DNA from 4 places in the Streptomyces sp. NPDC013157 genome. Region 4 is predicted to be linked to each of the others. Evidence: riboswitches for the same ligand, from Rfam matches in the RefSeq annotation. Region 4 holds a riboswitch; each other region holds the start of a gene.
The links. Region 4 has a riboswitch for cobalamin ahead of ACFY6U_RS47855 (ribonucleoside-diphosphate reductase subunit alpha). Riboswitches for the same ligand answer to the same signal wherever they lie in the genome.
Positions count from the first base shown of each region.

Region 1: linked by a shared signal. The riboswitch ahead of ACFY6U_RS08230 (CbtB-domain containing protein) and the one ahead of ACFY6U_RS47855 (ribonucleoside-diphosphate reductase subunit alpha) in region 4 are both predicted to bind cobalamin.
Region 2: linked by a shared signal. The riboswitch ahead of ACFY6U_RS16075 (cobalamin biosynthesis protein) and the one ahead of ACFY6U_RS47855 (ribonucleoside-diphosphate reductase subunit alpha) in region 4 are both predicted to bind cobalamin.
Region 3: linked by a shared signal. The riboswitch ahead of ACFY6U_RS36895 (prenyltransferase/squalene oxidase repeat-containing protein) and the one ahead of ACFY6U_RS47855 (ribonucleoside-diphosphate reductase subunit alpha) in region 4 are both predicted to bind cobalamin.

Region 1 covers NZ_JBIBAK010000002.1:622,777-630,225, reverse strand. The annotation lists gene ACFY6U_RS08255 (phospholipase C) at 1-1,003, opposite strand, end outside; gene efeB (iron uptake transporter deferrochelatase/peroxidase subunit) at 1,217-2,452, opposite strand; gene ACFY6U_RS08245 (EfeM/EfeO family lipoprotein) at 2,449-3,645, opposite strand; gene ACFY6U_RS08240 (hypothetical protein) at 3,730-3,927, shown strand; gene ACFY6U_RS08235 (enoyl-CoA hydratase/isomerase family protein) at 4,079-5,185, shown strand; cobalamin riboswitch at 5,202-5,343, shown strand; gene ACFY6U_RS08230 (CbtB-domain containing protein) at 5,380-5,601, shown strand; gene ACFY6U_RS08225 (CbtA family protein) at 5,624-6,379, shown strand; gene pgm (phosphoglucomutase (alpha-D-glucose-1,6-bisphosphate-dependent)) at 6,651-7,449, shown strand, end outside.
Region 2 covers NZ_JBIBAK010000004.1:612,215-619,663, forward strand. The annotation lists gene cobN (cobaltochelatase subunit CobN) at 1-1,287, opposite strand, end outside; gene ACFY6U_RS16070 (cobyric acid synthase) at 1,284-2,816, opposite strand; gene ACFY6U_RS16075 (cobalamin biosynthesis protein) at 2,813-3,754, opposite strand; cobalamin riboswitch at 3,854-3,996, opposite strand; gene ACFY6U_RS16080 (hypothetical protein) at 4,181-4,408, opposite strand; gene ACFY6U_RS16085 (anion permease) at 4,427-5,683, opposite strand; gene ACFY6U_RS16090 (lysozyme) at 5,859-6,617, opposite strand; gene ACFY6U_RS16095 (class II aldolase/adducin family protein) at 6,814-7,449, shown strand, end outside.
Region 3 covers NZ_JBIBAK010000015.1:243,713-251,161, forward strand. The annotation lists gene ACFY6U_RS36875 (ECF transporter S component) at 240-1,049, opposite strand; gene ACFY6U_RS36880 (ABC transporter ATP-binding protein) at 1,046-2,665, opposite strand; gene ACFY6U_RS36885 (CbiQ family ECF transporter T component) at 2,662-3,690, opposite strand; gene ACFY6U_RS36890 (SCO2322 family protein) at 4,190-4,819, opposite strand; gene ACFY6U_RS36895 (prenyltransferase/squalene oxidase repeat-containing protein) at 4,816-6,039, opposite strand; cobalamin riboswitch at 6,148-6,279, opposite strand; gene ACFY6U_RS36900 (phosphotransferase) at 6,334-6,984, shown strand; gene ACFY6U_RS36905 (antibiotic biosynthesis monooxygenase family protein) at 6,981-7,349, opposite strand; gene ACFY6U_RS36910 (hypothetical protein) at 7,444-7,449, opposite strand, start outside.
Region 4 covers NZ_JBIBAK010000026.1:27,278-34,726, forward strand. The annotation lists gene ACFY6U_RS47850 (ribonucleotide-diphosphate reductase subunit beta) at 1-337, opposite strand, end outside; gene ACFY6U_RS47855 (ribonucleoside-diphosphate reductase subunit alpha) at 337-2,712, opposite strand; cobalamin riboswitch at 2,834-2,994, opposite strand; gene ACFY6U_RS47860 (GNAT family N-acetyltransferase) at 3,012-3,518, opposite strand; gene ACFY6U_RS47865 (ATP-binding protein) at 3,684-7,238, shown strand; gene mctP (monocarboxylate uptake permease MctP) at 7,350-7,449, opposite strand, start outside.

The DNA.
Region 1 (7,449 bases), on a different contig from region 4:
TCTCGTTCACGTTCTTCGGCGCCACGTGGTGCGGGTTGGACGTCGACTTGTAGTACGAGAACGGGTTGTGGTGCGGGCTGTAGTCGACCACCGAGGCGCCGCCGACGTTGGTGTGCGTGGTGTCGCACTTGGCGTAGGAGCCGGAGGTGCCGTTGTAGGCCGTGGACGGACGGAAGCCGCCCTGGAACCAGCCCCAGGTCACCTTCTTGGAGTTGAGCAGGTCACCGATGTTCTTGCCCTGCAGCGACGCCAGCGCGCTGGTGCTGGTGTGGTCCTTGTCGGAGCAGTCGTCGTAGGCCGGGTCGGGGTCGTTGACGACCGTGCCGACGCCCTTCGCGTTCGGGGAGGCGATGGCGTACGAGTCCGGCGTCGACGTCTGCTTGCCGGTGACCGAGTCCACCGAGATCGCGCCGTGCGTCTGACCCGAGACCAGGTTGAGCGCGCCGGGCGTGGACGGGCCGTAGACCGAGCTGTAGGAGCGGTCGTTGAGGGCGTACTGCTGGGCGTAGTTCCACAGACCGGTGACGGTGTTGCCGTCGTAGTAGTCCATGACCAGGCCCGGCTCGCCGAACAGGCCGCCGGAGCACTTGTCGACCTCGGTGTTCTGCACGAACTGGTCGGCCTTGCCGCCGTCGTAGGCCAGCTGCTCGGGCCCGTAGGAGTGGTTCTGGTCGCAGGTCATCGCCTGCGACGAGGAGAGCCGCTTGGGCGCGTACTGGTTCGGGTTCTTCGTCAGCAGCCCGGCGTGCGCGACGGTGTCGATGTCCTTCGGGGTCTTCTTGGACGCCGTGAACTTCGTGCCGTCGGTGTTCGCGGCCTTCGGGTAGGTCGCGAAGTAGTGGTCGAAGGAGATGTTCTCGTCGAACAGCACGACCACGTGCTTGATCGGGGTCGCGGTCGACGAGCCGCCGCTGTGCCCGGCGGGTACGGCGGCCCAGCTGGGCGCGGTGCCTCCGAGGACCGTGAGCGCGGCGGCCCCCGCGAGAGCGCCGAGGCTCCTCATCGCCGTTCGTCTTCCTGTGCTGGCCATGCTGGTTCCCCTCCGGGCATGAACGTCACTGCGTCGTACAACCAGGGATGCTTCGCCCGCTTCCCGGCGCTCCGGCGGAGCCATGATGGCGGGTGAATGAACACCGGGTCAGGGATGCTGGGGCAAACCTTGACGGTGTATTGACCGTTTGGGCTACGGAATTGCCGCGGAGTTGTTCGAACAAGCTCAGGCGAGCAGAGCGCGGCCGTACCAGTCGTCGCGGTCCCGCACCCCGGGCAGGGCGAAGAAGTAGCCGCCGCCGAACGGCGAGATGTAGTCGGCCAGCGGCTCCCCGACCAGCCGCTTCTGCACGGTCTCGAACTGCCGGGCCAGGTCCTGCTGGTAGCAGCAGAACAGCAGGCCCATGTCGAGGTTGCCGTTGCTGTCCATGCCCCGGTCGTAGTTGTAGGCACGGCGCAGGAGCCGCTGGTCGGCGGTGGCCGGGGTGCGCGGGTTGGCCAGCCGGATGTGCGAGTCCAGCGGGATGACGTCCCCCTTGGGGTCGTCGGCGTAATCAGGCGTGTCGTGCTCGGCGTCGCCGTCCAGGGGTGCCCCGGACTCACGGGAACGGCCGAACATCCGCTCCTGCTCGCTGAGCGAGACCCGGTCCCAGAACTCCACCAGCATGCGGATCAGCCGGACCACCTGGTAGCTGCCGCCCACCGCCCACTCCGGTTCCCCGGAGTCCTTGCCTACCCACACCAGCTGGTTCATCTCCCGGGCGCTGCCGGTCTCCGGGTTGGCGGTGCCGTCCTTGAAGCCCAGCAGGTTGCGCGGGGTGCCGGACGGGCGGGGCGGGCTGGTGAAGCCGTCCAGCCGCCAGCGGACCTGCATGCCGCCCCGGGTGTGCCGGGCGATGTCGCGCAGTGCGTGCAGCACGGTGTCGGTGTCGTCCGCGTGCAACTGCAAACTGAGGTCGCCGTGGCACCACTCGGGCCGGAGGTCGTCGTCCGGGAACGCCGGCATCGCCGTCAGCCGACGCGGTCTCAGTTTCCCGAGCCCGAACCGGTCGTCGAAGAGCGAGCCGCCGACGCCGACGGTCACCGCCAGCGCACCGGACGGCAGTCGCTCACCGAGGACTCCCGAGTCGGCGGGCGGCGCGGTGACACCCACCGGGTCCGGGGTGCCGCCCGAGGCCAGGAAGCGGGCGCGGTCGGTGAGCGTGTGCAGCAGTTCGGTCAGCTCGGCGCGGCTCCCGGCGGTGACGTCGAAGGAGGTGAACACGGTCGTCCGGCGGGGCGGGGCGATCGCGGACTGCTGGCGGGCGCCGTGGAAGGGAGCGATCGTGCCGGGGGCGGTGGTGTCCGTGCTGCTGGGGGCGGCCGCGCCGCCCGCGGCCAGCCCGGCCCCCGCGAGGGCCGCGCCGCGCAGGAACCCGCGGCGGCCCACTCCGCCCTTGCCGCCCGTCTGGTTCGCGCTCATACCGTCCTCCGCGGGTCGCACAGGGTCGCCACCGGCGCCAGCCGCTCCACCAGGTCGCCGAGGACCGCGTCGACGTCCTCCCGCTGCCGGTGGCCGAGCTTCCCCAGCGCTGTCCAGGTGCCGCCGCGATCGAAGCCGTCGAGCACCGTGCCCGCCTGCTTCAGCTCGCTCTCCAGACCGGCCAGATCCGCGTACCGGGTGGCCAGCAGCGGGTGCAGCCGGGACATGACCTCCACCGTGCCGTCCAGGTTGGCGCGGGCGGTGGCGAGGTTGCTGCCGCTGCCGTAGTCGGTACGGCCGGTCAGCTCGAACTGCACCGTGTTCTCCAGGATCTCGTGCGCCCGCAGCCCCAGCTGGGCGGGGTCCATCCGGGTCTGTGCCCAGTCGTCGCGCAGCGCGGTGACCGCCTTCACCAGGCCGGCGGCCGGGCCGCGCAGGCCGGCGGCGGACTCGCCGTGCCACAGTCCGTACTCGATCCGGTGGAAGCCGGTGAAGTCCTTGTCGTGCACCCCGCCGGGCAGTCCCGCGTCCGTGCCGTTGATCGCGCCGTCGGCGTCGCCGAAGGCGTCGTACGCGGCGCCCAGCCGCTCGTACTCCAGGTGCGCCGGCAGCCAGGCGGTGCGGGCGGCGGCGAGATCACCGCGGTCGATCGCGTCCCGCAGGGCGGCCGTCAGCCGTACGACGTCGGACAGGCCGCTGCCGACCCACTTCTGGTAGGCGAGGGCCGGCGGGATCAGATCGTGCTCGGTGACCGGGGCCGCGGCCGGCCCGCTGCTGCCCCTGGCGATCCGGACGGTCGGCCCGGTGACGGCGTCGGCGTCGTCGGGCACGCACTTGAACGCGTACGCGCCCTTGCCGAGCCGGACGGTGAGCTCGCGGGTCGTTCCGGGCCCGATGTCCTCCACCTCGCCGTACACGGCCCGGCTCTTCGGGTCCTCCAGCAGCACCTCGGCGGCCCCGTCGGTCGGATTGTGCAGGTCGAAGACCTGGACACCGGAGACCGGCGCGCTCCACCCCCGGCCGCAGCGGCTGGCGGACACCTCCACGGTGGTGTGCGGCAGCGCGGCCGGGTCGGCGTGCGCGGGGCGTGAGTCGTGCGTGAGCGCCAGAACTCCGGCCACCAGGCACACGACGGCGACACCGACGACCGCCCAGGGACGCAACGACCTCCAGCTGAGGCCGGACAACACCATCCCGAGCTCCCGGGGGTTCGTACCGTTCGTGATCGCCTCATGTTAGGCAGCCCTTTGTACTCGAACGGCCGTCCAGGGAAACCCATGACCAAGAGTTCCCTGCCGGTTCACCGGACCTCCAGCGGAGCCGCCCGTTCGGTACCGGGCCGGACCGGCCTGAAGAGGACACGGGCACCGCCAGTCACCGAAGGCCCCGTCACCGCCTTCTGGAAGGCCGAGGCCGACACCGGCCGACTCCGCTTCTTCGGCGCCCCCTTCGTCGCCGCCGGCCGCCGCCCCTGACCACCGAGCGGCACGCCCTTCGACGGGTCGGCGTGCTGGGGACGCGACGGACACGAGAAGATCGTCCGTGACCCACGCGTCCACCCGTCCCGGAAGGAACCGACGAGATCATGCGCCTCATCGTGGCCCGCGGCCCGGCGGAGGTGTCCGGATGACCGGCGCCGAGGAACACGTCCTGCTGCACGTCGACGGACGGGCCGCGCACCTCACGCTGAACCGGCCGAAGGCCATCAACGCGCTGACCCACGCCATGGTGCGCCGCATCGACGAGGCGCTCACGGAGTGGGAGCACGACCCCGCCGTCGAGACCGTCGTCATCAGCGGCGCGGGGGAGCGCGGCCTGTGCGCGGGCGGGGACATCCGTGCCGTCCACGACGACGCCCGGGACGGCGACGGGTCGGCCGCGGCCGCGTTCTGGCGGGACGAGTACCGGCTCAACGCCCGCATCGCCCGGTACCCGAAGCCGTACGTCGCGGTCATGGACGGCATCGTGATGGGCGGCGGGGTCGGTGTCTCGGCGCACGGCAGCGTCCGGATCGCCACCGAGCGGTCACGGATCGCCATGCCGGAGACCGGGATCGGCTTCGTGCCCGACGTCGGCGGCACGTATCTGCTCGGCCGTGCGCCCGGCGAACTCGGCACCCATCTCGCTCTGACCGGCGGCCGGATCGGGGCCGCCGACGCCGTGCTCTGCGGCCTCGCCGACCACTGCATGCCGTCCGGCTCGATCCCCGCGTTCGTCGCCGACCTCGCCGGCCTGCCCGTACCCGAGGCGCTCGCCCGGCAGGTACGACAGGCGCCCGACGGGGAGTTGGCCGGGCACCGGGCGTGGATCGACGCCTGCTACGTGGCCGACACCGTCGAGGAGATCGTCCAGCGGCTGTTCGCGCACGGCGACCCGGCGGCGAAGGAGACGGCGGACACCCTGCTCACCAGGTCGCCCACCGCCCTGAAGGTCACGCTGGCGGCGCTGCGCCGGGCCCGGCGACTCGGCTCGCTGGAGCGGGTCCTGGACCAGGAGTACCGCGTCTCCTGCGCAACCCTGGCGACCCACGACCTGGTGGAGGGCATCCGGGCCCAGGTCGTCGACAAGGACCGCACCCCGCACTGGTCCCCGGCCACCCTCGCCGAGGTCGCCGACGCCGACGTCGACCGCTTCTTCGCCCCGCTCGGCGAACGCGAACTCGGCCTCGCCCCACCCGCCCGATCCGCCCCACCGGCCGCCCACCAGGCGCGAGACGAAGATCACGCCTGGTGACGCGGTCTTGGCCGTGCCCCTGACACGCGGTACGGTCTGTCCGATATCGACGACGGCGAGACGGAAGCCGGTGGGAATCCGGAACGGTCGCGCCACTGTATGCGAGAGCCCCCGGGCTGCTCGTGAGTCAGACCCGTGGCCGTCGTCCTGTGCACCACCGAGTTGGGACGCGAACTCCCAGAGGAGGTCCTGCCATGGCGCAGACCGTCGCTCCGCCGACAGCCAACACCCCCGCCGTTCCCGCCAAGCTGCCGCTGTCCGCGATAGCTCCCTGGGCGGTCTTCTTCGGCATCCTGATGCTGATCCTGCTCTACTTCGTCGGCGCCGAGCAGGGCGCCACCTCCGTGTTCAGCGGCACGGACGTCCACGAGTGGGTGCACGACGCCCGCCACCTGCTCGGCTTCCCCTGCCACTGACGCGAGGGACGCCGTACCCCCCATGAACTCCGCAACGGTCCGGAACCTCCTGGTGCGGGGCATGCTCGCCGGCCTGGCCGCCGGCCTGCTCGCCCTCGTCGTCGCCTACCTGCTCGGTGAGCCGAACGTCGACAAGGCGATCAGCTTCGAGGACGCCCACGCGCACGAGCACGAGATGGAGGTCGTCTCCCGCTCCCTGCAGTCCACCGCAGGCCTGGCCACCGGTGTCCTCGTCTACGGGGTCGCCTTCGGCGGCATCGCTGCCCTGGCCTACTGCTTCGCCCTCGGCCGCGTCGGCCGTTTCTCGGCGCGGGGGACGGCGCTGCTGCTGTCCGGCTGCGCCCTGGCCGCCGTGTACGTGGTGCCGTTCCTGAAGTACCCGGCCAACCCGCCGTCGGTGGGCGACCCGGACACCATCGGCAAGCGGACCACGCTGTACTTCCTGATGATGCTGCTCAGCGTGCTCCTCGCGGTCGCCGCCGCCATCCTCGGCAAGCGGCTCCAGCCGCGGCTGGGCACCTGGTGGGCGACCGTGCTCGCGGTGGCCGCGTTCGCGGTCGTCATCGGGCTGGCCTACCAGTTCCTCCCCGTCGTCAACGAGGTGCCGAAGGACTTCCCGGCCACCCTGCTGTGGCGGTTCCGGCTCTCGGCGCTCGCCATCCAGGCAGTGCTGTGGGGCGGATTCGGCCTGCTGTTCGGCGAGTTGGCCGAGCGCGTCCTCAACCCGAAGCCGGCGAAGGCGCCGGCCGCCGCGCGCACGGTGGCCGCTCCGCACTGACCGGCACCGCGCCACACCACGGCGACACCGAACGACACGAGAGGGCCCACCGGAACCGTCCGGGGGCCCTCCCGCGTTCGCTCACCTCGGCTACGAGCCGTGGACGGACGTCTTCGAACAGCGCCCGCCCGCCGCGGTACCCCTGCTGTGAACCGGTCGTGAACCCGCCGTGTCTTCGGCGCGCGGCCGGTGCCGTACTCGCGTTCGTGGCCGCTGACAAGGAAAGATGGGCGGCCAGCGATCGATCAACGACTGCGGAGGAAGTGGACTCATGCCGCATGAGCGAGCGGGCCGGCCGGCGGCTCCGGAGGACCTCGTCGACGTGGCCCGGCTGGTCACGGCCTACTACGCGCTGCACCCCGACCCGTCCGACCCGGGCCAGCGGGTGGCGTTCGGCACCTCGGGACACCGCGGATCGTCGCTGACGACCGCGTTCAACGAGGACCACATCGCCGCCACCAGCCAGGCCATCTGCGAGTACCGGAGCGGCCAGGGCACCGACGGCCCCCTCTTCCTGGGCGCGGACACCCACGCCCTGTCAGAGCCCGCCAAGGTCACCGCGCTGGAGGTCTTCGCCGCCAACGGCGTCACCGTCCTCGTCGACAGCGCCGACGGCTACACCCCCACCCCCGCCGTCTCGCACGCCGTCCTCACCCACAACCGGGGCCGCACCACCGGTCTCGCGGACGGCGTCGTGGTCACCCCCTCGCACAACCCGCCCGCCGACGGCGGCTTCAAGTACAACCCGCCCAGCGGCGGCCCCGCCGCCTCCGACGCCACCTCCTGGATCCAGGACCGCGCCAACCAGATCATCGCGGGCGGGATGAAGGACGTACGGCGCATCCCGTACGAGCGCGCGCTCGCCGCACCCACCACCGGCCGCTACGACTTCATGGGCGTCTACGTCGACGACCTGCCCAGCGTCCTCGACCTCGACGCGGTCCGGGCCTCCGGGCTGCGCATCGGAGCCGACCCGCTCGGCGGCGCCTCCGTCGCCTACTGGGGCCGGATCGCCGAACGGCACGGCCTGGACCTCACCGTGGTCAACCCGTACACCGACCCCACCTGGC
Region 2 (7,449 bases), on a different contig from region 4:
CGCGTCCCGCAGCTCCGGGTCGAGCTTCTCGAACCACGCCCGGTAGTCCGCGAGCGGCACCCGCGCGGGCGCGGCGGCCAACTGCTCCTCGGTCAGCCACTCGACGTCGTGCCCACCTGCCTCGATGAGACGGTGGATCAACTCGTCGCCGCCGGAGGGGTACTCGGTGACGCCGTACCCGGCGTCCTTGAGGGCGTCCAGCACCCGCACCGCGGACGCGGGCGTGTCCAGGCCGACCGCGTTGCCGACCCGCGAGTGCTTGGTCGGATAGGCGGTGAAGACCAGGGCGACGCGTTTCTCCGCGTTCGGCTTGTGCCCCAGCCGGGCGTACCGCACGGCGATTCCGGCGACGCGTCCGGCCCGCTCGGGGTCGGCGACGTACACCGGGACGTCGTCCGGCCCCTGCTCCTTGAAGGAGAAGGGGACCGTGATCAGCCGTCCGTCGAACTCCGGGATCGCGACCTGCATCGCCGCGTCCATGGGGGACAGGGCGGCGTCGGACTCGTCCCAGGCCGCGTGCGAAGAGGTGAGGCAGAGCCCTTGCAGGACAGGGATGTCGAGATCGGCGAGAGCGCCGATGTCCCAGGCCTCCTCGTCACCGCCGGCCGAGGCCTGGGAGGCGTGGGTGCCGCCCGCGGCCAGGACGGTGGCCACCAGCGCGTCGGCCCCGGCGAGGATCTCGTACAGCCCGGCGTCCGCCCCGCGCAGCGAACCGCAGTACACCGGGAGGGCGTTGGCGCCGCGCGCCTCGATCGCGTCGCACAGGGTGTCCACGAAGGCGGTGTTGCCGCTCAGTTCGTGGGCCCGGTAGAAGAGCACCCCGACGGTCGGGCGGCCTTCGACCAGCGGACGCTCGCCGTGGACGCCGTACTCGGGCATCTTCTGCGGCTCGTCGAACCCCTCGCCGGTCAGCAGCACGGTGTCGGAGAGGAACCGGGCCAGCTCGGTGAGGTTGGCGGGGCCGCCCTCGACGAGGTACCTGAGGGCTTCGGCCACCACACCGGCGGGGACCGACGACTCGGCCATCAGCTCGGCGTCCGGCACCGCCTCGCCGCCGAGCAGCACGGTCGGGATCCCGGTGGCCTTCAGGGCGGCGACCCCGTCCTCCCAGGCGCGCTTGCCGCCGAGCAGCCGTACGACGGCGATGTCCGCGCCCGCGACGAGCGCGGGCAGCTCCTCCGCGACGCCGACGCGCGTCGGATTGCCGATCCGGTAGTCGGCACCGGAGGCGGCCCGGGCCGCCAGCAGATCGGTGTCGGCGGTCGACAACAACAACACAGTGCTCATGCGGGCGCTCCCGGTGGGATGAAAGGCAGTCCTTGCGGCGCGCCCGACTCGATGAGCCGCCAGAGCGCGTCCGTGTCCGCGTGCTGTTCGATCAGGTCGCCGAGCCGGTCGAGCTGCTCCTCGCGCAGCGCGGCGAACGAGGTGTCGGGGGCCGGTACGAACCGGCGGCCCGCGGCGGCCGCCACCTCGCGCAGGAAGGCCCGGCGGAAACCGTCCGACTCCAGGGAGCCGTGCCAGTGCGTGCCCCAGGTCTGCCCGACCCGGCAGCCGTCCAGGCTGTGTCCTCCGTCATCAGAGATGAAGGCATCGCCGCCGACGACTTCGGCGACCCCGTGATGGATCTCGTACCCCTCGACCCGCTCGCCGAGTGCCGTCCCCTCCGGCCGGGTAAGGATCTTCTCGGGGGCGAACCGCACCCTTAGGGGCAGCACCCCGAGACCCTCCACCCGCCCCCGCCGGCTCTCGACCTCGTCCTCGATGTGCTCCCCGAGGATCTGGAAGCCACCGCAGATGCCGAGCACCGGCCGCCGTTCGGCGGCCCGGCGCCGCAGCGCTTCGGCCAGCCCCCGCTCCCGCAGCCACTCCAGGGCGCGGACCGTCCCCCGGGTGCCGGGGACGATGACGAGGTCGGCGTCGGCCAGCTCCTCCGGCCGGTCCACGAACCGCACCACGACGCCCGGTTCGGCGGCCAGCGCGTCCACGTCCGTGAAGTTGGACATCAGGGGGATCGCACAGACGGCGACCCGCAGGACGTCCTCCCCGACGGGCGGGGCGACGTTCGACTCGCGCACGGTCCCGCGCAGGGAGACCCGGAGGCCGTCCTCCTCGTCGATGCCGAGGCCGTGCCGGAAGGGGAGGACGCCGTAGGTGTGCCGCCCGGTGAGCCCGTGGAGCATGTCGAGGCCCGGCTCCAGCAGCGAGACGTCCCCGCGGAACTTGTTGACGAGGAACCCGGCGACGAGGGCCTGGTCCTCCGGCGAGAGCAGCGCCACGGTCCCGAAGAACGAGGCGAAGACACCGCCGCGGTCGATGTCACCGACGACGAGCACGGGCAGCCCGGCATTCCGGGCGATCCCCATGTTCACGATGTCGGTCCGGCGCAGATTGATCTCCGCCGGACTGCCGGCCCCCTCACAGATCACCGCGTCATACGTGCCCCGCAACTCGGCGAGACAGTCGAGCACGGTCCCGAGCAGCTTCTGCTGCCGCCCGCCGTGGTAGCCGCGCGCGCTCAGTTCGCCGACGGGCTTGCCGAGCAGCACGACCTGACTGCTCTGCTCGCCGCCGGGCTTCAGCAGCACGGGGTTCATGAGCGCGGTCGGCTCCACCCGGCAGGCCTGCGCCTGCATGGCCTGCGCCCGCCCGATCTCGGCACCTTCGCGCGTGACAAAGGAGTTGAGGGACATGTTCTGCGCCTTGAACGGCGCGACCTTCACACCCTGCCGCACCAGCCACCGGCAGATACCGGCGGTGACCACACTCTTCCCGGCGTCGGAGGTGGTACCGGCGACGAGGAGGCCACCGCTCATGACGTACGTCCCTTCGCGACGAGGCGCGCGGCGACGGTCACGCCGAGCGCGAGCAGACCGACACGACGGGAGAGCCGCACCGCCCGCCCGATGTCCGCGACCTCCACGGCCCGCCCCTTCTGGTTCAGCACGGGCCGGTGCTCGACCCGCCCCGCATACGACAACGTCCCCCCGAGCCGCACCCCCAGCGCCCCCGCGAACGACGCCTCCACGGGCCCCGCGTTGGGACTCGGATGCTTCGCCGCGTCGGCCCGCCAGGCCCGTACGGCCCCCCGCCGTTCGTCCCCGGCCACCGCGGCCAGCACGGCGGTGAGCCGTGCCCCCGGCCACCCGGCCAGGTCGTCCAGCCGCGCGGAAGCCCACCCGTACCGCCGGTACCGGGCCGACTTGTGCCCCACCATGGCGTCCAGGGTGTTGACGGCCCGGAACCCCACCAGCCCGGGGACGCCGGCCACGGCTCCCCACACCAGCGCGCCCACGACCGCGTCGCTCGTGTTCTCGGCGACCGACTCCACGACCGCACGGGCGATCCCGTCGGCGTCCAGGGCCTGCGGGTCCCGTCCGCACAGATGCGGCAGCCGGGCGCGGGCGGCCTCGACGTCGCCGGCCTCCAGGGCCCGCCCGATGCCGCGGGCCTCGCGCGCGAGCGAAGTACCGCCGACCACGGCCCAGGTGGCCGCGCCGGTGAGGACCACGGACGCGGCGGTGGACGGTCGTACGATCCGCTGGGCCACGGCACCCAGCGCCACGGCGCCGCCGGCGCACACGGCGGTGTGCAGCGCGCCCCACCCGCGGTGGTCCCGCCACAGCACCCGCTCCACGGCCCCGGCCACCCGTCCGAACACGGCGACCGGATGCCCCCGGCGCGGATCGCCGAGCAGCAGATCACCGAGAAGGCCGGCGGCGGCGCCGTACGCGAAGACGCGATCGGCACCCATCGGCTCAGCCGGCCGCGGGGTCGGGAACGGGCCGGGTACTCAACCTCGATCGGCAGCCGCGCATGGCGTTATGTCCTCACTCAGGGTGTCCGCGCCCTGGTTCGACGAGACCGGCGGTGAGAGTTCCTGGCTCCCGGGGATTGCTACCCCGGTGACAGTGGCGGGACCGCGCCGGATTCACACCGGCTTCCTCTCTTGCCGCCGTACATGGCTCCGGAAGTCCACCACGCCCCCGGAAGACCCGTCAACCTGGCGTTGACCTGCGAGGGGAGTGTGTGGGAAGGCCCACACCAGTTGCCCGGCGGGGCCTGTGGGGCATGCCGAAGGCTCCTCCCCGGGGGATGGAGAGGAGCCTTCGCGGTGCCGACGAGGCCCTTTGTATCGGGCCTTCGAGCGACGGGCCTTCTCGTGTCAGGCCTTCTCGTGTCAGGCCTTCGCCACGATCAGGTGGATGCCGTACGCCACGGCCGCCGCGCAGGCCGCGAAGCAGAGGTAGGCGGCCGTGACGGCCAGGGCCGCGGAGCCGCCCTGGGCGGTGGCGCGTTCGCGGGCGGAGAGGCCCTTGATGCCGAGGGTGAAGAGGGTCACCAGGCCCACGGTGGCCACGAGGCTGACGCCGAAGACGGAGCCGATGGCTGCCCAGTCGATGTTCATGTCGGTTCTTCCTCGGGGTCAGACGGTGGCGGCCGGGTCGGGCGCGGGAGCGGCCGGGGCGGAGGTGGAGGCAGGGGCGGGGATGGTGGCGGTCAGGTCGTCCGTGACCGCGACCGTGCCCGCGGGCGGCGGGGTCACGGCGGCGATCGCCGTGGTCACCACACCGGCCGGCTCCTCGGTGCCGACGACGTTGCTGCTGTCCACGACCTCGCGGCGGGAGAGCTTCCAGATCGCGGCGCTGGAGGCGACGAGGAAGACGGCGACGACCGCCGTACCCCAGTCGCCGAGGTCCGTCACGGACTCGGCGAGCGCGCCGACCAGCGCGGCGGCGGGGAGGGTGAGCACCCAGGCGACCATCATGCGGGTCGCGGTGGACCAGCGGACCGTGCCGCCCTTGCGGCCGAGGCCCGCGCCCATCACGGAACCGGAGACGACGTGCGTGGTGGAGAGGGAGAAACCGAGGTGGGAGGAGGCCAGGATGGCGGTGGCCGCGCTGGTCTGGGCGGCGAAGCCCTGCTGCGGCTGGAGGTCGGTCAGGCCCGTGCCCATGGTGCGGATGATCCGCCAGCCGCCGATGTAGGTGCCGAGCGCGATGGCGAGGCCCGCGGAGAGGATGACCCAGGTGGGAGGGTTCGAGCCGGGAGCGATGGCACCGCCCGCGATCAGCGCGAGGGTGATGATGCCCATCGTCTTCTGTGCGTCGTTGGTGCCGTGCGCGAGCGAGACCAGGCCGGCGGAGGCGATCTGGCCGGCGCGGTAGCCCTTGCGGGTGGCCTCGTCCTCGGCGTTCTTCGAGAGCGTGTAGGAGAGGCGGGTGGAGAGCATCGCCGCGAGGCCGGCGACGACGGGGGCGGCGACCGCCGGGAGCAGGACCTTGGTGACGAGCACGTCGCCGTGGACCGCGCCGAAGCCGGCGGAGGCGACGGTGGCGCCGATCAGACCGCCCATGAGGGCGTGCGAGGAACTGGAGGGCAGACCCACCAGCCAGGTCACCAGGTTCCACAGGATGGCGCCGACGAGGGCGGCGAAGATGACCTCGGGACGAATGCCGTTCTCGTCGACGAGACCCTTGGAGATCGTGTTGGCGACCTCCACCGAGAGGAAGGCGCCCACCAGGTTGAGCGCGGCGGACATGGCCACCGCGATCTTGGGCTTGAGCGCACCGGTCGAGATGGTCGTGGCCATCGCGTTGGCGGTGTCGTGGAAACCGTTCGTGAAATCAAACGCGAGTGCGGTTACCACCACAATCGCGAGGATCAGCGAGAAGTTTTCCATTTACCCAGGCAATCTTTCGAGGTCATTGGCTGTTGGACCGTAGGCAACCTGAATGAACGGAAGGTGAACTGGGGCAGTCCTGGTGGTGTATGAGATCGACTTTCGGGGTGGCCGTGGGCGGGGTGGGGCGAGGCCGCCGTCCCGGTTCCGGTCCGGCGGCCCAGTCGCCCGTTGGTCAGAGGCCCAGGGCGAACGACTTCAGCCGTCCCGCCGACCCGTTGAAGAGATTCTGGTCACCCGGCAGGCTGCCGCTGTTGTCGTACTGCCAGAAGGTCCACGACGACCATCCGGCCGGCAGTGTCCCGGCGTCCGCGGAGCCGTGGCGGGCGATCCACAGCGCGTGGTCGGCGGCGAACGCGCTGCTGCCGCCGGTGCAGAGGTCCCACCAGTTCGTGGTCGTGTAGATCACCGGCCGCCGGCCGGTCTCCCGCTTCAGTTCGTCACTGAAGGACCTGATCCACCGGACCATCCCGGAGTGGCTCAGCCCGTAGCACCGGTGCTTCTTGTCGTACGGGTTGTACTCGACGTCGAGCGCGGGCGGCAGCGTCCACCCGTCCGCCGTCCAGGTGCCGCCGTGGCCCACGAAGTACGCGGCCTGCCGGGCGCCCGACGACTTGTCCGGCAGGGCGAAATGGTACGCGCCCCGCCTGATGCCGGCCTCGCGGGAGCCGTTGTACTGCTGGTCGAAGTACGGGTTGCGGTAGGTGGTGGACTCGGTGGCCTTGATGTAGACGAACCTGGCGCCGTTCGCCCTGGCGCTCGTCCAGTCGACGTTCTTCTGGTGCGAGGAGACGTCATGCCCCTTCGGCAGGCTCGCCGCGGACGCCGGTGTGCCGGCGAACGCGGTCGCGGTGCACGCGAGGGCGAGCGCCGCCACGGACGCCGCGAGGGCGCGGACGCGGTGGCGGGACGGCGGAATACGGTCACGGGCCATGTTTCCCCCCGGAATGGCGACGTGTACGAAAAATCGTCCAGAGATTATTGGAAGATCGGCGTATCCTCGGCGATCTTCAGCCAAGCCGGGAAATGGAACTCTTTGTGGCGGTTTGCGCTCTACTGGATTCGGGACGTCCGGCCTAAAGTGCCCTGCCGCGCAGGCCGGTTGGGGCGTCGCCTGACAGGATCGGGCCATGGTTGAGCAGCGGCGGGACGAGCGCGACGGACGGGACGGACGGGCCGGCGCACAAGGTGTGTCGGAGCCGCGAAGGCGGGATGTACGCGCGGAGGAGGCGGACGCCTGGCTCGAACTCGTCGCCACCGCCCGCCGCACGGTCTCCGACGGACTCGTCGTCGGCACCTCCGGCAACGTCTCGGTCCGCGTCGGCGACACCGTGCTGGTCACACCGTCGGGTGTGCCCTACGACCGGCTCGCTCCGGACGACGTGACGGGCGTGGACCTCGCCGGCCGCCAGGTCCTCGGCACCCTGGTCCCGACCAGCGAACTGCCGATGCACCTCGCGATCTACCGCAGCACCGACGCCGGGGCCGTCGTCCACACCCACGCCGTCCACGCGACGGCCGTCTCCACGCTCGTCCCCGAGCTGCCGGCGATCCACTACATGTCCGCCGCCCTCGGTGGCGCCGTCCGGGTTGCCCCGTATGCGACGTACGGCACCCACGAGTTGGCCGAGAACATGCTCCGCGCCCTGGCCGACCGCTCCGGCTGCCTCCTCCAGAACCACGGCACGATCACCTACGGCACCACCCTGACCCAGGCCTACGACCGCACCGCCCAGCTGGAGTGGATGTGCCGCCTGTGGCTGACG
Region 3 (7,449 bases), on a different contig from region 4:
GTGGCGCCTGGCGACGTCGTCCAGACAAGCAGGCCCGAAAGCCGTCCGCAATCACCCCTTTTACTAGTGGTGGTCGCATAGGCGGGTTTGGTCCGGTGTGTGGCGTGGCTCTCAAACCGCAGGTCGGCATGGGTGGCAAAACAGACATAGCGGCAAAGTCCGACTACTGTTCCGGATCGTAGGTGACGTGCGTCATGTGGGGTGCTTCACCGGTCGCGTCACCGGGCGCGTACGACGGCTCACGTCCCGGGACCGTCGAATGTGACCGCGGTCTCGAAAGCGGCCCGCCTGGTGGCCCGGCGCAGCGCCCGCAGCAGTGCCGGACCGAGGAGGAGGGTGAGGACGACCGTGCACAGGGCCCGGCCCAGGTTCCAGCCCATGGCGGTGGCCAGGCTGTAGGCGAGGAAGCGGGCCAGGTTGGCGGCGGGCCCGGCGTGCGGGTCGAAGGCGAGGTTCGAGGCGTTGCCGGCCAGCAGCGGCCAGCCGGCCAGGTCGACGACCAGGCCGTAGGCGAAGGCAGCCAGGAAGCCGTAGGCCGCCAGCAGCGCCAGCTCACCGCGGCCGCGCAGCCGCCCGGCACCCGGCAGCAGCCCGGCCCCCATGGTGAACCAGCCCATCGCCAGCATCTGGAACGGCAGCCACGGCCCCACCCCGCCCGTGAGCAGCGCCGACGCGAACATGGTGAGTGAGCCCAGGGTGAACCCGAAGCCCGGCCCGAGCACCCGCCCGCTCAGCACCATCAGGAAGAACATCGGCTCGATCCCGGCGGTCCCGGCGCCGACCGGCCGCAGCGCCGCCCCGGTCGCGGCCAGCACGCCCAGCATGGCGACCGCCTTCGGACCCAGCCCGGACTCCGCGATCGTCGCCGCCAGCACGGCGACCAGCAGCACCAGCAGACCCGCGAAGAGCCAGGGCGCGTCCTGGGCGTGCGAGGCGATCCGGGAGGACGGCGGGGCGAGGAACGGCCAGCCGACGGCGACCACCCCGACCGCGCTGACGAGGAGCAGGGCGACGAGGGAGCGGGGGCCGAGCCGCACCGGGCCGGTCACGCCAGGGCCTCGCGGACCTGGGCCACGGTGAGCCACCGCTCGGGCGCGAGGACCTTCGTCACCTGCGGCGCGAAGGACGGCGAGGAGACGACGATGTCGTCGGTCGGCCCGTCCGCGATGACCTCGCCCTCCGCGAGCAGCACCACCCGGTGCGCGAGCTCCGCGGCCAGCTCCACGTCGTGCGTGGCCAGCACGATCGCGTGCCCGTCGGCGGCGAGCCCGCGCAACACGCCCACCAGCCGGGCCTTCGCCGCGTAGTCCAGGCCCCGGGTCGGCTCGTCGAGCAGGAGCAGCGGCGGCCGGGCGGTGAGGACGACGGCCAGCGCGAGGGCGAGCCGCTGCCCCTCGGAGAGATCGCGGGGGTGCGTGTCGTCCGCCACCCCGGGCAGCAGGCCGGACACCAGCCCGCGGCAGGTCCCCGGCGCCGCCCCGGCGTCCCGGTCGGCGGCCGCGCACTCGGCACCGACCGTGTCGGCGTACAGCAGGTCACGGGGTTCCTGCGGGACCAGCCCGACGAGGCGCACGAGGTCGCGCGGGCGGGTGCGGTGCGGGACCGCGCCGCCGACCCGCACCGCGCCGGAGCCCGGCTCGACCAGCCCGACCAGGGCGCCCAGCAGCGTGGACTTCCCGGCGCCGTTGCGCCCCATGAGGGCGACGGTCTCCCCGGCGGCGACGGTGAGATCGACGCCCCGCAGCGCGTCGACCCGGCCCCGGCGGACGCCGAGGGAACGGACCTCGGCGAGGGGAGCCGCGGGGCCGGCCGCGGCGGTCGCGGGCCGCTGCTCCGGGACCCGTCCGCCGAGGCGCTCCCGCAGCCCGGTCGCCGTCGCCCGGCGCCGGGCGTCCCGCACGGTCATCGGCAGCGGCGACCACCCGGCCAGCCGCCCCAGCTCCACCACCGGCGGACACACCGGCGACACGGCCATCACCTCGGCGGGCGTCCCGCACACCGGCGCGGCCCCGGCCCCCGGGAGCAGCACGACCCGGTCGGCGTACTGCACGACCCGCTCCAGCCGGTGCTCGGCCAGCAGCACGGTCGTGCCCAGGTCGTGCACCAGCCGCTGCAGCACGGCCAGCACCTCCTCGGCGGCGGCGGGGTCGAGGGCGGAGGTCGGCTCGTCGAGCACCAGGACCGCGGGATGCGGGGTGAGCACCGACCCGATCGCGACCCGCTGCCGCTGTCCGCCCGAGAGCGTGGCGATCGCCCGGTCCCGCAGTTCGGCGAGCCCCAGCAGGTCGAGGGTCTCCTCCACCCGCCGCCGCATCACGGCCGGGGCGATCCCCAGCGACTCCATCCCGTAGGCGAGTTCGTCCTCCACCGTGTCGGTCACGAAGTGGGCGAGCGGGTCCTGCCCCACCGTGCCCACCACATCGGCGAGTTCACGCGGCCGGTGGGTCCGGGTGTCCCGGCCGGCGACCGTCACCCGCCCGCGCAGGGTGCCGCCGGTGAAGTGCGGCACGAGCCCGCTCACGGAGTTCAGAACCGTCGACTTCCCGGTCCCGGACGGGCCCACCAGCAGGACGAGTTCCCCTTCCGGCACCTCGAAGTCGACCCCCTGCACGGCGGGTCGGGCCGCGCCGTCGTAGGTCACGGAGACGTCCTCGAAACGGATCACGACGGCTCCTCCTCGGGACCCTCGGGAACGATCAGGGCGGGCAGCAGGCCGAGCAGCACGGCGGCCGCGGGCCAGAGCGGAAGCGTGGGGGCGACCAGCGGTACGACACCGGGCTGCAGGGCCGCCGGGTCGCGGACGGACGCCAGGGTGAGCAGGGCGGCGACGGCGGCGCCCGCCCCGGACACCAGCCAGGCCCGCGCGTCCCACGGGTCCGGCCGGTACCGGGTGCGTGGCGAACGCCGGCCGCCCAGCCGCAGCCCCGCCAGCGCGGCGGCCACCCCGGCCGGCAGGACGGGCAGCCCGTAGCCGCCGCCCTCGGTGGTGAGCAGCCCGTACAGCCCCGCGCAGACGCCGAGCAGACCGCCGAGGGTCAGCCCGGCCGTCGTACGGCGGACCCGGTCCGGGACGTCGGCACTGCGGCCGTACCCGCGCGCGTCCATCGCGGCGGCGAGGGCGACCGACCGTTCCAACGCGCCCTCCAGGACCGGGAGCGCGACCTGGAGCAGGCCGCGGATGCCGGAGTCGGGACGGCCGCGCAGCCGCCGGGCGGCCCGCAGCCGCTGTACGTCGGCGACGAGGTGCGGGGCGAAGGTGAGCGCGACGACGACGGCCACGCCCAGCTCGTACAGGGCCCCGGGCAGGGACTTGAGCAGCCGGGCCGGGTTGGCGAGCGCGTTCGCGGCACCGACACAGATGAGGAGGGTGGCGATCCGGAGCCCGTCGTAGAGGGCGAAGACGAGCGCCTCCGCGGTGACCCGGCCGCCGAGGCGGATGCCCTGGGCCCAGTGCGGGAGCGGGACTTCGGGGAGGGTGACGAGGGTGTGCGCGCCGGGGACGGGCGAGCCGAGGACGACGGTGAACGCGAGCCGCACGAGGAGGACGGCGAGGCCGAGCCGCGCGAACGCGGCGTAGGAGCGCGCCCAGGGGGCGGTCCGGCTGCGACAGGCGGCCACGACGTAGGCGGTGACCGCGATGAGCAGCCCGAGGAGGAGCGGGTTGGTGGTCCGCGACGCCGCGACCCCCATCGAGAGCGACCAGAGCCACCAGGCGCCGGGGTGTACGGGTGAGCGACGCTGGTGCCGGGGGACGGCGGGTTTCACTCGCCCGCGCTCGCGGGGTGCCGCTGCGCCCACCCGTGCCGCCCCAGCGGCACGACTGCCCGCAGCCAGAACGTGCCCCGCAAGGGCCGCGAGCCCCCACCGACCCACGGCGGCACGACTGTCCGAGGCTGGAACGTGCCCCGTCAGGGGCGCGCGGAACTGCGCGGGAAGCCCCCACCGGCTCGCGGCGGCACGACTGTCCGAGGCTGGAACGTGCCCCGTCAGGGGCGCGCGGAACTGCGCGGGAAGCCCCCACCGGCCCGCGGTGGTGCGACTGTCCGAGGCTGGAACGTGCCCCGTCAGGGGCGCGGGGAACTGCGGGGGAAGCTCCCACCGGCCCGCGGTGGTGCGACTGTCCAAGGCTGGAACGTGCCCCGTCAGGGGCGCGGGGAACTGCGCGGGAAGCTCCCACCGGCCCGCGGTGTCAGGCATTTCTGCGCCGCCGTGTCTGCCAGAAGGCTCCCGCGGCGAGGAGCACGACAACTCCCACACCGGCCGCCGGTCCGAGCGACGGTCCGCTGCCCGGCGTACCCCCGGCCCCCGCCGTCGCCGTCACCTTCTCGCCGCAGCCCCGGGAGGGATACCCCCCGATCGCGCACAACAACGCGTTCGTGTCGTACCGCAGCGGCTTCGCCACCGTCGCCAGTGCCTCCGCCGTCGTCGCGTCCTCGGACACCACCGCGCAGGCCGTCCGCCGCGCAGGCGGCCGCTCTCCCGACGGCGCGTCCCCCGTCGTACCGAAGTCGACGACCAGCCCCACCCGTTTGCGGCCAGCGACGGCGGGGGTGTCCGCACAGATCGTCCCGAAGTCCGCCGTGCCGCGCGGCTGGGACGCGTCCGCCGAGTCCTCGCTCACCGCGAAGCGGAACCCCTCGACCGACCCGTCGGCGGGCTGCGCGGTCGAGGGGCCCTGCGTGGCGTACGTCCAGTGCGCGCCGGCCCGCTCCCAGAAGGACCAGTAGCGGTAGCCGGTGGCCGCCGCAGGCCCGGCGGCCGTCGCGCACAGCGTCAGCGCGGCCAGGAGCAGCAGCGCCGCACGACGGACCGCGGTCACGGCTGCTGCTGCTTCCGGCGGCCGCTGAACAGGAAGCCGATGCCGATACCGGCGACGAGCCCGGTGCCGACGATCCACCACACGCTGTTGCCCGACTTCTTCCCCTCGCTGTGCTTCTCGGCGTGCTTCGCGGTGGCGGCCTGCGGGGCCGGTCCCGTCGCGTTCAGCGCCGTCACGAGGTTCGTGCCGCCGAAGTCGCGCGGGTCCGCGCCCGTCGCGTGCGCGGCGAGGACCAGCTCGGCGTAGGCCGCGGGCCCGCTCTGCGCCGCCCACGGCGCGGCGTGCGCCTCCAGCCAGGCGTACGGCTTCCGCGCCTGCGCGGTCCAGCCCTGCGCGGCCAGGGCGACGACCGCGTCGGCGGTGTTGCCGTAGTCCGGCTGCGGGGTGGCGCCGGGGAGCGCGGAGACGAGGTGGCCGGTCGTGGACATGGCGTCCGCCAGGTACGCGGCGCCGTTGCGGGCCACCTCCTCCCGCGTGAGCGTCTTGCCGGAGTCGGCGCACGCGGGGCCCTTCGCCGGGGCCTTCCCGGCCGTCGTCACGAACCCCTTGCCGAGGGCTCCGAGCACGCCGGCCGCCGTCGCGTCCGCGTTGGCGGCCAGCTTCCCCTGCTTGTCCGGCTGGTAGGCGAGAGCACCGCCACCGTCCTGGCCGCACGGGAGGGACCACTTGGCGAGGAGGTCGTACGGCGACCTCGGCGCGCTCGCGCCGGCCGCCGCGAGCGCGCCGACGACCACGCCGGTGGAGTTGGTGTCGCTGGGCGAGCCCGGGGTGTAGCCCCAGCCGCCGTCCTTGTTCTGCTGCGACTTCAGCCAGGTCACGGCCTTGTCCGCGGCGGCGTCGTGCCCGCCGACCGCTTTCAGTGCCTGTACGGCGGCGGCCGTGCTGTTCGTGTCGACCGTCACCTTGGCGTCACAGGCCGCCGTCGGCTCGGCGCGGAACGCGGCGAACGCGCCGTCCGCGCACTGCTGCCCGGCCAGCCAGTCCACCGCCTTCACGGCCGGGGTCACCCCCACCGCGCGCTGGGCCAGCAGAGCGAGGGACTGGCGCCAGACGCCGTCGAACTTGGGGTCCGTAGCGCCGTACAGCCCCGACGGGAGCACCGCCGACGCGGACGGTGACGGGGACGTGCTGCCGGCGGCCAGTGCGGTCGTCGCGGGCGTGGCGGTACCGATGACGGCGGTGGCGGCCAGCACTCCGGCGGTGCGGCGGAGAACGGTCATGGTCGGCGGGTGCCTCTCCCTGCGGGGAGCCGGGCAGCGCGGGAGACCCCGGCGGCTCGGCTCCGTAAACCTCGACGGTGCCGTGCGACGACGGGTGCCGGCGCACACGAGCCGATCAACGTCCCGGGCGCGGCGGTCCGGCTTGCCACGGGGCGTGTGGCTCACGGTTGCGGGTCAGCGCCGGAATTGCACCGGCTTCCCCCCGTACGGGTGATGACGACCCGGCTACTTTACCGGCCGCCCCGGGGAAGCTGAGAGGGGGCTGTGCGGGGACCGTTTCGTTATGGTCCTGCCATGACGGGGAGACTGCTCGGTTCAGGGCGTTCGGCCGACGTGTACGAGCTCGACGAGGCCTGGGTGCTGCGCCGGGACCGGGACGGCTGGGGGGACGCGGCCGCCGAGGGCGCGGTGATGACGTACGTACGGGAGTACGGGTACCCGGCGCCCCGGGTACGGCCCACCGGGTCCCGTACCGAACTGGTCATGGAGCGGCTGTCCGGGCCCACCATGCTGGCGGCGCTGCTGGCGGGGGAGACGGGCCCGGCGGAGGGCGGTGCGCTGCTCGCCTCGCTGCTGCGGGAGCTGCACACCGTGCCCGGCCGGGACCCGGCCGACCCCGGCGCCCGGGTCCTCCATCTCGACCTGCATCCGGACAACGTGATGATGACCCCCGACGGTCCCCGGGTCATCGACTGGAGCAACGCCGAGGACGGGCCGCCCGGACTCGACTGGGGCATGTCCGCGGTGATCCTCGCCCAAGTGGCCCTCGGCGCGTACCCGTTGGCCCATGACATGCTGCCGGCCCTGCTCGCCGACCCCGGCGAACTGACAGAGGAGGGACTGACGGAGGCCCTGCGCCGCCGGGCGGCCAATCCGACGATGAGCCGAGGGGAAGTCGAAGTCCTGGGTGCGGCGGGGCAGTTGATACGGTCGATCGCCTTCTAGCCTTCGAGCGCCGACCCCCGCGTGAAGCCGTGGCTCCGCTCCACTTTCGCCACGTGCAGGGTGTAGCTCTCGTACCACTCGGCCCGCCCGCGCTGCTGCGCCGCGCGATGCTCGGCGTCGGTCCGCCACCGGGTGAGCGCCTCGGCGTCGCGGAAGTACCCGACGGTGATGCCCAGCCCGCCGGGAGTCTGTGCGTGGTCCATCCCCAGGTAGCCGGGGATGTCCTTGACCAGGTCCTCCATGCGTGCGTTGGTCTCGCTGTAGCCGCTCTGGTCCTGGGTCCGCACCGTGGTGAAGACGGCCACGTAGTAAGGGGGTTCGTAGGCCTCGACGGGCGCGACAGGCGCTTCCGGGTGATTGCTCATGGCGGCACCGTAGGGCGGGACGCGCCCGGCGATCCAGTTTCTTTCCCGAACGGGATGCACACGGGATCGAACTCCTGACTCTTGGCCAAAACCCTTAGGC
Region 4 (7,449 bases):
GGAGCGTCAGGTAGAACTGGACGTGCACGGCCTCCTCGAACAGCTGCCGGCTCAGATAGAGCCGCGCCTCGGGGGAGTTGATGTGCTTGTACAGCGTCAGCACCAGGTTGTTCGCCACGATCGAGTCGCCGGTCGCGAAGAACGCGACCAGCCGGCCGATCAGGTGCTGCTCCATCGGGGACAGCTTCGCGAGGTCGGCGACGTCGGAGTGGAGGTCGACCTCCTCCACGGTCCAGGTGTTCTTGATGGCGTCCCGGTAGCGCTCGTAGAAGTCCGGGTAGCGCATCGGGCGGAGCGTGAGCTCGAAGCCGGGGTCGAGAAGGTTCTTGCTGGACATCACTGGCAGGCCTCGCAGGACTCGGGGTTTTCCAGGGAGCAGGCGACGGCGTCTTCGGGGGCCGCCTGCTGGACGGGGACGGTGGCTCGGGCCTGGGCGGCGCGGGCGATCCGGGTCGCCGGGCGCGAGCGCAGGTAGTACGTCGTCTTCAGGCCCGACTTCCAGGCGTACGCGTACATCGAGGAGAGCTTGCCGATGGTCGGCGTCTCCAGGAAGAGGTTCAGGGACTGGGCCTGGTCCAGGTACGGGGTGCGGGCGGCGGCCATGTCGATCAGGCCGCGCTGCGGGATCTCCCAGGCGGTGCGGTAGAGGTCGCGCACCTCCTGCGGGATCCAGACGAAGTCCTGCACCGAGCCGTTGGCCTCGCGCAGCGCCTCCCGGGTGCGGGCGTCCCAGACGCCGAGGTCCTTGAGGTCCTGCACCAGGTAGGAGTTGACCTGGAGGAACTCACCGGACAGCGTCTCGCGCTTGAAGAGGTTCGAGACCTGCGGCTCGATGCACTCGTACACGCCCGCGATCGAGGCGATGGTCGCGGTGGGCGCGATGGCGAGCAGGAGGCTGTTGCGCAGGCCCGTGGTCGCGATCCGCGCGCGCAGCGCCGCCCAGCGCTCCGGCCAGGTGAACTCGACGCCGTAGTGGTCGGGGTGCAGCACACCCTGCGCGGTGCGGGTCTTCTCCCAGGCCGGCAGTGGACCGTTGCGCTCGGCGAGGTCGGCGGAGGCCTCGTACGCGGCGAGCATGATCCGCTCGGCGATCCGGGTGGAGAGGGCCTTCGCCTCGGCGGAGTCGAAGGGCAGCCGCAGTGTGAAGAAGACGTCCTGGAGCCCCATCGCGCCCAGCCCCACCGGCCGCCACCTGGCGTTGGACCGGCCGGCCTGCTCGGTCGGGTAGAAGTTGATGTCGACGACCCGGTCGAGGAAGGTCACGGCGGTGCGGACGGTCTCGTCGAGCCGCTCCCAGTCGATGTCACCGGCCGTCGTGTCGACGAACGCACCGAGGTTCACGGACCCCAGGTTGCAGACGGCCGTCTCGCCGTCGTCCGTGACCTCCAGGATCTCCGTGCAGAGGTTGGAGGAGTGGATGACATGACCGGGGGTGGCCGTCTGGTTGGCGGTCCGGTTGGCCGCGTCCTTGAACGTCATCCAGCCGTTGCCGGTCTGCGCGAGGGTCCGCATCATCCGGCCGTACAGGTCGCGGGCCGGGATGGTCCGGCGCGCCAGCCCCGCCGCCTCGGCCCTGCGGTAGGCCGCGTCGAACTCCTCGCCCCACAGGTCGACGAGTTCCGGTACGTCGGCGGGGGAGAAGAGCGACCACGGCTCGTCGGCGTTCACCCGGCGCATGAACTCGTCCGGGACCCAGTGCGCGAGGTTCAGGTTGTGGGTGCGGCGGGCGTCCTCACCGGTGTTGTCGCGCAGCTCCAGGAACTCCTCGATGTCGGAGTGCCAGGTCTCCAGGTAGACCGCGGCGGCGCCCTTGCGCCGGCCGCCCTGGTTCACGGCCGCGACCGAGGCGTCCAGCGTCTTCAGGAACGGCACGATGCCGTTGGAGTGCCCGTTGGTGCCGCGGATGAGCGACCCGCGCGAGCGGATGCGGCTGTACGACAGACCGATGCCGCCGGCGTGCTTGGAGAGCCGGGCGACCTGGTGGTAGCGGTCGTAGATCGAGTCCAGCTCGTCCTTCGGGGAGTCGAGGAGGTAGCAGGACGACATCTGGGGGTGCCGGGTGCCGGAGTTGAAGAGGGTGGGGGAGGACGGGAGGTAGTCGAGGCGGCTCATCAGCCCGTAGAGCGCGGCGACTTCGTCCACCGACCTGACGGTGTCGTCCTCGGCGAGACCGGCGGCGACCCGGAGCATGAAGTGCTGGGGCGTCTCGATGACCTTGCGGGTGATCGGGTGCCGGAGCAGGTACCGGCTGTGGAGCGTACGGAGGCCGAAGTAGCCGAAGCGGTCGTCCGCGGCCGGGTCGACGAGCGCGTCGAGGCGGGCCGCGTGCAGCCGGGCGAACTCGGCGGTGCGGTCGGCGACGAGGCCCTCGCGGTGGCCCACCGCCACGGACTCGGCGAAGGACGTCACGCCCTGCGAGGCGGCCTCGGCGCGGATGGAGACGGTGAGCAGACGTGCGGCCAGCCGCGAGTAGGCGGGGTCCTCGGAGATGAGACCGGCGGCGGCCTCGGTGGCCAGCTCGCGCAACTCCGACTCGTCGGCCCGCGCGGACCGCCCCCGCAACGCGGCGGCGGCGACCCGGCCGGGGTCGGCGTCGGGGAGGTCGGCGGTCAGCTCGGTCAGGGTCCGCAGCAACGCGGTACCGGGACCGTCGTCCGCCGCGGATTCCGCAGAGCTGGTCGCTGAAGCCGGGTCGGCTGGCGCGATGGTCACGTGGGGCTCTCCCTCGCTGGGCACGGGCCTGGCGGAGGGCAGGGGGCAGCACGAGCGCGCGGGCACGCGTCGAGACCCTGGCCCACTCCACGAGGCCCGGACGTCAGAACGCCCGAACCGGGTGGCTGGGCGTGCTGTCGGCAGGTCCTCGGACTGACTCCTGTGCACGAACATGCACAAGTACACCGTTGCGGGACAGTTCCGGATTCACACCGGATTCCCCTGCGGCGACAGCGAGCATGAGCATACATCTGGTGCCGGGCCGCGATGCCACCCCCAGATGTTGTGTCGTGGCGGTGTCAGAGCGTCAACTCGTAGGTGAGGAGAGTGATGTCGTCCAGGTGCGGCACGGGATTCCAGTCGCGCTCCGGTGTGCGGACGAAGCCGAGGCGCTCGTAGAGCCGGTGGGCGGTGTGCATGGCGCGCTGGCTCGACAGGACGACGGCCGTGCAGCCGTCCGTGGCCCGGGCGCGGTCGATGCAGGCGCGGACGAGAGTCTCGCCGGCACCTCGGCCGCGGGCCTCGTGTGCGACCGCGAGCGCCCTGATCTCGGCCTCGCCGGGGCGGGCGATGTCGGCGATCGGGCCGGGGCCGGGGACGAAGGTGACGCCGCCGAGGAGCCTTTCGCCCTCCACCGCCACGAGCACCTCGGCGGCGGCCGCCCTGCTCGCCACGTCCTTCAGCACGGGCAGGTACGCGTCGCCCTCGCCGTAGTCGAGGAGGCCGTCCCGGAGGTAGGCCTGGGCGGTGAGCTCGCCGAGTGCGGCGTGTTCGGTGGGGTCCACGGGCCGGATCGTGATGTCCATGGTGCGAGTCTGCCGGACTCCCGCATGCGGGAACCTCCCGTTTTCCCCGGTGGGGCGCCCGGGTTGCGGGCTGTGCCGGGAGTGCTTCCATGGAAGGAGGTGCCGGTGCCCGCGGGGGCCCTTCGTTCCGAGAACCACTCCGGGAACGCGCAAGGAGAAGGCACCATGACAAGGGTCGTCCGTCACCCGCCCGGCAAGGAGCAACCGCGCGACGCGCCGATGGCGACACTGGGCCTGCGGCGCGCGGGCAACCGGGTCGGAGCCGGTCTCGTGGGCCGCTGGCACGCCCTGACGATCCGTATGGAGGCCCACCGCGGCGCCACCCGTCCCAGGAAGTGGCACCGGTGGGTCTCCTACGCCAACGTCACCAGGGCGATCTGGATCGTCGCCGTGCTGGCACTGCTCGCCTGGATCGTCGAGGGGCTGTACATCCTCTTCAGCGGCAGTACGACCTGGTTCGAGGGATGGCGGCGGCACAACGACGTCGGCTTCGAAACCGTCATCAAGTTCGTCGGTCCGATCCTCGCCGCCTCCGTCGCCGCCGCACTGTTCCTGTTCTGGTGGTACCGCTGGACCAAACGGCGTTATCTCGCCAAGGCGCTGCGGGATCCCCGCAAGCTGGTGCCCACCGCCGGCCCCGACACCGCCGAGATCGTGGGCAGGGACGAGGTCGCGCAGGTCATCGCCGAACGGCTGCGGGAGCGCGACACGCGTCGGCCCTATCTGCTGGTCGGCGGCGTCGGCGCCGGCAAGACCGCCGTCCTCGTACGGCTCACCGAACTCCTGGCCCACCAGAACGCCGTCCCGGTGCCGATCCGGCTCCGCGACGCGGTGGACGGTGCCGACCTCAACTTCGAACTCCTGGCCAGGCGGCGCTTCGCGGACGAGGCGCCCAAGGGCATCCTGGCGCGCACCAAGACCGACCGGGTCTGGCAGCAACTCCTCGCCGACGACAAGCCGGTCGTCCTCGCCGACGGTCTGGAGGAGGCCCTCCTCGACGACGGCCACCAGCAGCAGAACCGGGACAACATCATCCGCCGGGCCATCGAACGCGCCCACGAGGAGAAGCTGCCCCTGGTCATCGCCTCCCGGCCGCACAGTCCGCTGGAGAACACCTCGGCCGCGATCGTCGAACTGGAACCGCTCGGCGAGGAGGCGGCGGTGCGCTTCGTCGAAGCCGGCGTACCGGAGGGCGACGAGCGCCGGGTGGACTGGATCGTGGAGACGGCGGAGGTCACCGAGTCGCCGATCTACCTCCAGATCGCCCGCGAACTCCACCGGCGCGGCGCCCTGGAACAGGACCTTCGGCACCACGATCCCCATCACCTGAACGCCCGCGGCCGCGACCGGGCCACCCTGCGGCTGTGGCTGATGGAGAGCTGGGCCGAGGCGTTGTGCGAGGGGAAGCTGCGGGAGGATGTCGCGCTGGCCCCGCAGGAGCGCCGTGACGCCCTCGAACTGGTCTCGGCCCTGGCCTGTGTCGGACTGCTCCAGGACAAGCTGGAGGTCGGCCTCCCGGAGCTGCTCGACCCGGAGGTCCTGCACCCGGGTCCGGCCCGGCGCGCCCTGGCCCTGGCGGAACGCGTCTGGGCCGACCGGACGTTCGACCACTACGGCAGACACGGCAACGCCCTCTCCGACTGGCACCGGCGGCAGATCTGGGACGCGCTGTGCGAACGGCTCGGCGACGAGGAACGCCGACGGCTGCGCGCGGGGAACCTGGACCAGTGCCAGGCCGGCCTCGCCCGTCTCGCGGCCCAGGCGGGCAGGCTCAAGCTGGTGGAGGGCTCCGAGCGAAGGGTCCGGTTCCCGCACAGCATCATCCAGGCCTACTTCGGCTACCGGCTGCTGAACCAGCTGGGGGAGCGGGGTGCCGGCCAACTGGTCGAAGAGGCGCTGCAGCCGCCCGGTCCCAGCCGGGAACTGCTCATCGCGCTGGTGCTGTTGTCCCGGGCACGGGAGGCGGGGCTGCCGGATCCGGGGAGCGGGATCCGGGCCGTCGTGCGCAAGAGCGTCGCCGACCGGGTCCGGCAGTCGACCGTCGGGGGCCGCACTCCCGCCCAGCGGCTGCGCGACGCCGCGAGCCGTCGCACGGACGATCCGAAGGCCCTCGACCTCTACGCCGCGGCCGTGGAGATCGAGAGCGCGGAGGCCGATCCCCGGCACCTGGGCGACATCGTGGCCGCGGTGCGCGCACGCTGGCCCGCCTTCAAGGGGGACCGGCGCACGCTGAGGGACGCCAAGCGCAGGCTGCTCAAGCAACTCGGAGCCGCGCTGCGCAAGGTGTCCGACCGGGTCGACACCACCCCGCTGTACTGGGAGCTCTTCGAGATCGGCATCGAGGAGTCCTCCTACTCCACCCGCCTGGCCCTCGCGCAGGAGTTCGGCGCCGGCGGCAACGCCGCGTTCGCCGTGATCCGCGAGCGGGTCGGTCTGAACAGCGACCCGGTGCGGGAGTACGAGGACCGGCTCGACAAGCTGAAGGCCTGGAAGCGGCGGGAGTACGAGACGTGGGCCAAGGACATGGGGCGTGCGAGGTCGGCCAGGTCGCTCTCGGGCACCGTGTCGACCGAGCGCGTCCGGCGGCTGCAGCAGGACCGCAAGGAGCTCAACGACCGCTACCGCAAGCAACGGGTCGGCCTGTTCCGGGAGTTCGTGATGCGGGCCTGGATGGTCCCGATGCTCCTGGGTTCCGTCGACGAGGCCCACCGTGACGAGGCGCGGGAACGCCTCACCAAGTGGCTGCGCCACCTCGACCCGAACTTCACCGACGGCGCCCCCGACCTGCCGCTCGCCCTGGAGGCCGCGCTGGCCCAGGGCTTCAAGTACGCGGCCAACCGGCGTCAGCGGTATCCGGAGACCTACCCCGGCGGGCGCGCCGATCTGATCCGGCAGGCGGAGACCGTGCTGCAACAGTCCCGGTGCTGGTACGCCCAGCTCAGCCTGTTGCAGGCCCTGTGCCTGTGGGAACTCGAGGACTGCGCCGACGGCGGCGGGGCCACCGCGGTCCAGACCGTGCGGCGGTGGCTGTCGATGACGGGCACGGTGAACCCGCCGCCGGGGCCGGCCGAAGGGTCCGGCGGGACGCCCCGGCGGTGTCTGCATCCGTTCGTCGCCGAAGCCGGTGATCTGGTGGCTCTCGCCCTGGAGACCGGACAGCCGGAGCGGTTCCTGTGGATCGACGAGAAGGGCGCGGCCGACAACATCGGGGCCCGCGCCGACACCGGCGGGGGCTACCGCAAACACAGCCTGTGGATCCCGCCGTCGGTCGGCTGGAGCACCCTGGACCCGCGTGCCCAGCGGCTCGTCGCCGACGTCCTGGTCATGCTGAACCTCATCGAACGGGACGGGCAGCCGGACGGGGTCGAGGAGCGCCTGGCCCGCGCGGAGCAGCCCGGTATGCCGCTGCCGCCGTGCATCCGTACGAACCGGGAGCCGCTGCGGCCCGGCCTGCGGATCGGCACGTCCACCCCGCCCGCACCGGGCATGACCTGTCTGCCCGACTGCAAGTTCCAGCTCTGCCCGTACCCTCCCCGCGGCTGGCTGCCCCGGGGGGAGATCCGCGAGCCGTTCTGTCGTCAGCAGCAGGCTCTGCTGCCCGGCAGCGTGCGGCGCTGGCTGCCGCGCGGGCTGCACCGCAAGACACCGCGCTGGGTCGGCATGCGGGTCCGTGAACTGGACCGCTTCTGGGACGAGATGGCCCGGCGGACGCGGGAGTAGCGATGCCGGGGAGATGGCCGTAGCGGGCCGCCGTGGTGCTTGATCTCGGCGGCCCGCTACGGGTTGTGTGTGATTGCTCGCGCAGTTCCCCGTACCCCTTTGGGGCGCGTTCTAGTGGGCGCTCCCTGCGACAGCCGGCGGGAGTTCCACCTCCACGCCCGGGTCGCCCGCGTCCGCCGTGTAGTCCTGGGGATTCGTCTCGTCGATGCCC